3 regions of the Enterobacter vonholyi genome follow, and region 3 is predicted to be linked to each of the others. Evidence: predicted binding sites of a transcription regulator. Region 3 holds the regulator's gene; each other region holds the start of a gene.

Region 1 (2,272 bases), 1.2 Mb from region 3:
ACACTAATACTGCCCATTTTTTCATCGTTATCGTCCTCATCTGGCTTGTATCAAATCATAATCTAGTATTAACCCGATAAGGCGACTTGAGGAAGCGGTAAAATCTTAAAAAGCAGTCGATTATGTTTGAGAGCTCGCAAAATAAGTAAAAAACTATGTTTTTAACAGGAAATGACGTGCCAGGAGTGCGCCGGTGAAATTCTTTTTGAGATAAAAACCGCGCGGCAACGTCAGTATCGGTTCACCCTGCGCGCCGATTGCCTCGGTAAGTGCTTTACTGTTGGCCGCTTTCGGACGCAGCTGTAACACTTCTCCGTGTCGGGCGGTGATGCGCTCTACCTGCCCAAGCACAATCATGTCCATCAGCTCTTCCCAGTCCAGGCGCAGCTGATGCTCTTCATCCTCGTCCGGGCTCCAGAGCAGCGGTGCGCCAACGCGACGGTCAGCCAGGGGGATCTGACGCTCACCTTCAACCGGTACCCATAATACGCGCTTCAGCTTGTGGCGAACGTGACTGGTTTCCCACGTCACGCCGGTATTGCCGGTTAATGGCGCAACGCAGACAAAGGTGGTCTCAAGCGGCTTGCCCTGGCTGTCTACAGGGATAGTTTTTAACTCCACGCCAAGTGCAGCAAAATCCTGCTCAGGTTTGCTCCCTGCGCTGGCACCCAGCCATAGTTCAAGCAGCATGCCGATCCAGCCTTTATCCCGCTTAAGATCCTTCGGGATCTTAAGCCCTGCTATTGCCGCCAGCTCGCCAAGCGAAAAGCCTGCAAGACGCTGTGCCTGCTGTAGCAACTGGCCCTCGCTGGACGGCGGTGAGAGCAAGGGTGTAAGCGGATGCATGATGGTAACCTTTTGATTAAAAAATAAACGAAGAAATTGTCCCCTGTGGATAGAGTTTAACTATTTCTGTACGAATATTCCATGTGCATGATTTATATGTTTTTTTACTGGTTTGAAATCGTTTCACCAGAGTCGGAAAACGGGTTGTTCAAATCTGGTCACTGACAATGAACAGGATCTTACACCATGTTATCCACAGAAAAATGGGATAACTGGGCATAACCCTGACTACTGTTTCAATTTACAGCCTTGACGTGCGTGGAAAATCGAAATTTCAAACAAATTGTGACTAACTTATTGGCACAATCTGTGGATAAAACCGACGCTGTTCGATCTTTCATCAGCACGATGATCCCTGACGTGACGATCGTCACGCTATTCTGTTTTGTGTTCATGGAAATACATTTAACTATATGAAAATAATTGCATTATTGAATTAAGCTAAAAAAGGGGGGACGGCATTGTTTGAGGTTGTTCATTGGTAATTAGACACTTCTTCACAACTATATCCACAGAAAAGGTGAATAAAATTCCTTTTAATGGCTCTCATCTGTTTATAACTCAGCACTTATTTGTGAGTTATTCAAATGTTATTAGGCTGCAGCCCTGTAAGAGAGTGGTTTACCGCCTCCCTGTAGTGTGAAACAATCATTCATATATAAGGTTTAGTTTGGGGTAGTCCGGTGATTGATGACGATGGCTACCGCCCGAACGTAGGAATAGTAATTTGTAATCGTCAGGGCCAGGTAATGTGGGCCCGGCGATATGGTCAGCACTCCTGGCAGTTCCCGCAAGGCGGGATCAATCCGGGAGAGTCCCCAGAACAAGCGATGTACCGGGAGCTTTTTGAAGAGGTCGGTTTGAGCCGGAAAGATGTTCGCATCCTGGCTTCGACCCGCAACTGGTTGCGTTACAAGTTACCGAAACGTTTGGTGCGTTGGGACACAAAGCCGGTTTGTATCGGCCAGAAACAGAAGTGGTTTCTGTTGCAGTTGGTGGGCAACGATTCAGACATCAATATGCAAACCAGCAGTACGCCGGAGTTCGATGGCTGGCGCTGGGTGAGCTATTGGTATCCTGTTCGTCAGGTCGTGTCATTTAAACGCGATGTTTACCGTAGGGTGATGAAAGAGTTTGCAAGTGTGGTCATGCAGCTTCAGGAGATCCCGCCTAAGCCGCAGAGCGCACCTGCCTGGCGACGTAAAAGAGGTTAAGCTACGCAAATCATGCTCACCCGCTTGCGAGAAATAGTCGAGAAGGTGGCCAGCGCTCCGCGTCTGAACGAGGCGCTGAATATTCTGGTCACCGACATCTGTCTTGCGATGGAGACCGAGGTCTGTTCGGTGTATCTGGCCGACCACGATCGGCGCTGCTATTACCTGATGGCGACCCGTGGTTTGAAGAAGCCACGTGGACGCACCGTAAC
Region 2 (2,272 bases), 530 kb from region 3:
GAGCGCGTCATACGCCGGTTTGAAGGCATCGAGCCATTCCTGAGGCAACTCGAGCACCAGCGCCGGTTCGTCGATTTGCACCCACTGAATGCCGCGTTTGCCCAGCTCAATCAGCACCTGTTTGTAGACCGGCAGAATGTCCTTCAGCAGGCTCAGACGATCGAACTGCTCGCCTTTGACTTTCCCCAGCCACAGATAGGTCACTGGCCCCAGCAGCACGGGTTTAACCTGGTGACCCAGCGCCAGCGCTTCGTCCACTTCATCCAGAAGCTGCGTCCAGGTCAGTTTAAACTGCTGACCTTTTACGAACTCCGGCACCATATAGTGATAGTTAGTGTTAAACCACTTAGTCATTTCCGCCGCTGCCGCTGGCTCACCCGTTGGCGCACGGCCACGGCCGATGCGGAACAGGGTATCGATATCTACCGATCCATCTTTGTTCTGATGACGAGCCGGCACGTTGCCAAGCAGCAGGCTGGTCGTCAGAACATGGTCGTACCAGGCGAAATCGCCCACCGGCAGCAGGTCAATGCCCGCCTGCTTCTGCTGATCCCAGTGGCGGGCGCGCAGCTCGCGTCCCACCGCCAGCAGCTCTTCACGCGTGGCGTTACCCGCCCAGTAGCTTTCTTGCGCTTTTTTCAGCTCGCGACGCAGGCCAACGCGAGGGAAACCGAGAGTGTGATTGCGGATTGTCATGGTGTACCCCTTGTGAAATTCGTTATTTAGACGTCCAGATGTTTACACTTCTATAATTGGCAGGTACTGTATATTCCTCAAGCGCAAAATGTTCATGGCGAAGTGAAGGACTTTCATGATCGAGATTAAACACCTGAAAACGCTACAAGCGTTGCGAAACTGCGGTTCGCTCGCGGCTGCTGCGGCCACGCTGCACCAGACACAGTCCGCCCTTTCTCACCAGTTCAGCGATCTGGAACAACGCCTCGGCTTCCGTCTTTTTGTGCGTAAAAGCCAGCCGCTACGCTTTACGCCGCAGGGTGAAATTCTCCTTCAGCTGGCGAATCAGGTTCTGCCGCAAATCGCGAGCGCGCTGCAGGCGTGTAACGAACCGCAGCAGACCAAACTGCGTATCGCTATTGAGTGCCACAGCTGTATTCAGTGGCTGACCCCCGCGCTTGAGAACTTCCGCCAGAAGTGGCCGCAGGTGGAGATGGACTTTAAATCCGGCGTGACGTTCGACCCGCAGCCTTCGCTGCAGCAGGGCGAGCTGGATCTGGTCATGACCTCTGACATTCTGCCGCGCAGCGGCCTGCACTATTCGCCGATGTTTGATTATGAGGTGCGCCTGGTGCTGGCGCCGGACCATCCGCTGGCGGCCAAAACGCGCATCACGCCGGAAGACCTGGCGACGGAAACGCTGCTGATTTACCCGGTTCAGCGCAGTCGTCTGGATATCTGGCGTCACTTCCTGCAGCCCGCGGGCATTAGCCCGCAGCTAAAAAGCGTGGATAACACCCTGCTGCTGATTCAGATGGTGGCGGCCAGAATGGGTATCGCGGCGCTGCCGCACTGGGTGGTGGAGAGCTTTGAACGCCAGGGTCTGGTGGTGACCAAAACCCTGGGAGAAGGACTGTGGAGCCGGCTGTACGCTGCCGTGCGCGATGGCGAGCAGCGTCAGCCGATTACGGAGGCGTTTATTCGCTCAGCGCGGAACCACGCGTGCGATCATCTTCCGTTTGTGCGGAGCGCGGAGCGACCCATCGGCGATGGACCCACAGCGAAGCCAGGATCACCGCTCCCCCAATAAGGAAGCTCGGCCAGTGCGGCTGTTGCTGCCAGATAGCGAGGTTGACCAGCAGCCCTGCCGGGACATGCACGTTGTTCATGATCCCCAGCGTACCGGCGTCGACCTGAGTCGCGCCGTAGTTCCACATGAAGTACCCCAACCCGGAAGCCACGACGCCCAGCCAGATCAGCACGCCCCACTGCACGGACGTAGTCGGCAACTTTTGCGGGTTACCGAGCATAAACCACGCCGCTACCGCGACAATCGCGGCGCCCATATAAAACCATGCGAACGCGTTATGCTGCGGCATCGGACGGGTTTCCATCAGGCGTTTGTAGCCCACCATGCCGATAGCGAAACTGATGTTGGCGAGCTGGACGAACATCAGCCCGGTCCAGAAATGATCGCTTACTTTGTCGTAGCGAATAATCGCCGCGCCAATCACCGCCAGCGCCGCGCTCAGCAGGTATCCCCAGCGCAGACGGCGTTTACTCAGCAGATCGTAAATCAGCGTGATGTAGAGCGGCG
Region 3 (2,272 bases):
CTGAACGCCCAGTAGCCACCCCAGCAGAACCAGGTTAGCCAGCGACGCTGGCGCGCTGAGCCACCGGATTTCAAGGAAACGTCGCGCCTGATCCAGTACCGCCTCGCTGCCGCCAACGATATGAAGCGCAAGATCGATCAGGGGTGTCCGCAATACAACGATTAATGCACCCGCGCCAAGCGCGAGTATCAGCGGCTGCACCAGCGCGCGCGCCAGACGCAGCGGATCTTTCGCACCATAAGCCTGTGCGGTAAGACCGGTGGTGCTCATGCGTAAAAAGAGCAACAGCATAAACAGGAAGCTGGTTGCCGTCGCGCCAATCGCCACGCCGCCAAGATAAACTGATGAATCAAGATGGCCTATAACGGCAGTATCAACCAGTCCCAGTAAAGGCACGGTAATATTGGAGAAAATCATCGGCAGGGCAAGACGCCACAATGCCTTATCTGATGCCGTCAGTAGTGACATGCGAAATACCGGGAAAGGTAGATGAACAGGCTACAGCGGAAGCGTAGCCTGTCAGGAAGAGATTACAGCCATTCACCGTTACGAATCACGCCTACTGCCAGACCTTCGATAGAGAAGTTCTGTTCGCGGAGATCGACCACAATTGGGGTGAACTCGTTGTTTTCAGGCAGCAACTGAACGGTGTTACCCTGTTTTTTCAGACGTTTGACGGTGACTTCATCGTCAATGCGCGCGACAACCACCTGGCCGTTACGCACATCCTGCGTTTTATGTACCGCAAGCAGATCGCCGTCAAGAATACCGATGTCTTTCATCGACATGCCGCTAACGCGCAGCAGAAAATCAGCGCTCGGCTTGAACATGGCTGGATCGACCTGGTAATGACCTTCAATATGCTGCTGTGCCAGTAAAGGCTCACCGGCAGCAACACGACCTACCAGCGGAATGCCCGTCTCTTCTTCTACTAGCAGTCGGATACCGCGTGACGCGCCTGATACAATCTCAATCACGCCTTTACGCGCCAGCGCTTTCAGGTGTTCTTCGGCAGCATTCGGAGAACGGAAACCCAGACGCTGCGCGATTTCCGCACGCGTAGGTGGCATACCCGTCTGGCCGATATGATCCCGGATGAGATCAAACACCTCTTGCTGCCTGGTCGTTAACGCTTTCATTCCGCCCCCTGGGTGTATATACAGTTATGCTGTGAGTATATACAGTCAAAGGCGATTTTGGAACCAAAAACTGCACAAAAAACCAGGGACTTAATTATTCCTCGAGGCTCATCGGAAATGTGACCAAAGCAGCGTGACCCAGGTGATAACGGCAGTGATAATCGCCAGTAACACGGCAGCAGATCCCATGTCTTTTGCGCGGCCAGAAAGCTCATGGAAATCGGAACCGATGCGATCCACAACGGCCTCAATAGCGCTATTAAGAATTTCCACTATCATCACCAGAAGTACGGAACCGATAAGAAGTACGCGGGTAATAGCATCAACATCAAGGAAACAGGCGACGATCACCGCGATGATAGCGGCGACGCCCTCCTGGCGAAACGCGGCCTCGTTGGCCCATGCGGCACGGAAACCTTTCCATGAATAGCCGGCGGCTTTGATGATACGTGTTAACCCAGTGGTATTATTGGCCATTAAAAGAACCTTTTTAAAAAAGAGCGTCAGTAACAGGAGCCGTAGCGCGTTTCGCTACAGCCTGAAGTATGACGGGTAACAACAGAAATTTTGCGCGCTTTCTGTTATCCTTGCGCCGCAATTGCATTATTAACCAGAGGCTTTACATCGTTTATGTCCGGCTGGCCACGAATTTACTACAAATTACTTAATTTACCATTAAGCATCCTGGTAAAAAGCAAGTCTATCCCAGCAGAACCCGCGCTGGAACTGGGGCTCGATACGTCGCGTCCCATTATGTACGTTTTGCCTTATAACTCGAAGGCTGACTTACTGACGCTTCGCGCCCAGTGTCTGGCGCATGACTTACCAGATCCGCTTGAACCGCTGGAAGTTGACGGTACGCTGCTGCCGCGCTACGTGTTCATCCACGGCGGGCCGCGCGTGTTTACCTATTACACGCCGAAAGAAGAGTCCATCAAGCTGTTCCATGACTATCTCGACCTGCACCGCAGCAACCCCGATCTGGATGTGCAGATGGTGCCGGTATCGGTGATGTTTGGTCGTCGTCCGGGCCGCGAAAAAGGTGAAGAGAACCCGCCGCTGCGCATGCTTAACGGCATCCAGAAGTTCTTTGCGGTCTCCTGGCTGGGACGCGACAGCTTTGTACGTTTCTC

What was found. Region 3 encodes LexA, which represses DNA repair genes until DNA is damaged. Its sites were predicted from a motif close to TNCTGTATGTACATACAGNA; they were not measured.
Region 1: mutH (DNA mismatch repair endonuclease MutH) is a predicted target of LexA. The motif match lies at 1,076-1,095, and genes of this name have one in related genera.
Region 2: metR (HTH-type transcriptional regulator MetR) is a predicted target of LexA. The motif match lies at 761-780, and genes of this name have one in related genera.

What each region holds. Positions count from the first base shown of each region.
Region 1 is NZ_CP162152.1:3,615,461-3,617,732, reverse strand. It holds gene AB3N39_RS16940 (YgdI/YgdR family lipoprotein) at 1-25, opposite strand, end outside; gene mutH (DNA mismatch repair endonuclease MutH) at 154-846, opposite strand; gene rppH (RNA pyrophosphohydrolase) at 1,530-2,060, shown strand; gene ptsP (phosphoenolpyruvate--protein phosphotransferase) at 2,073-2,272, shown strand, end outside.
Region 2 is NZ_CP162152.1:4,246,743-4,249,014, forward strand. It holds gene metE (5-methyltetrahydropteroyltriglutamate--homocysteine S-methyltransferase) at 1-696, opposite strand, end outside; gene metR (HTH-type transcriptional regulator MetR) at 812-1,765, shown strand; gene AB3N39_RS19975 (carboxylate/amino acid/amine transporter) at 1,653-2,272, opposite strand, start outside.
Region 3 is NZ_CP162152.1:310,503-312,774, reverse strand. It holds gene dinF (MATE family efflux transporter DinF) at 1-468, opposite strand, end outside; gene lexA (transcriptional repressor LexA) at 531-1,139, opposite strand; gene AB3N39_RS01420 (diacylglycerol kinase) at 1,248-1,616, opposite strand; gene plsB (glycerol-3-phosphate 1-O-acyltransferase PlsB) at 1,770-2,272, shown strand, end outside.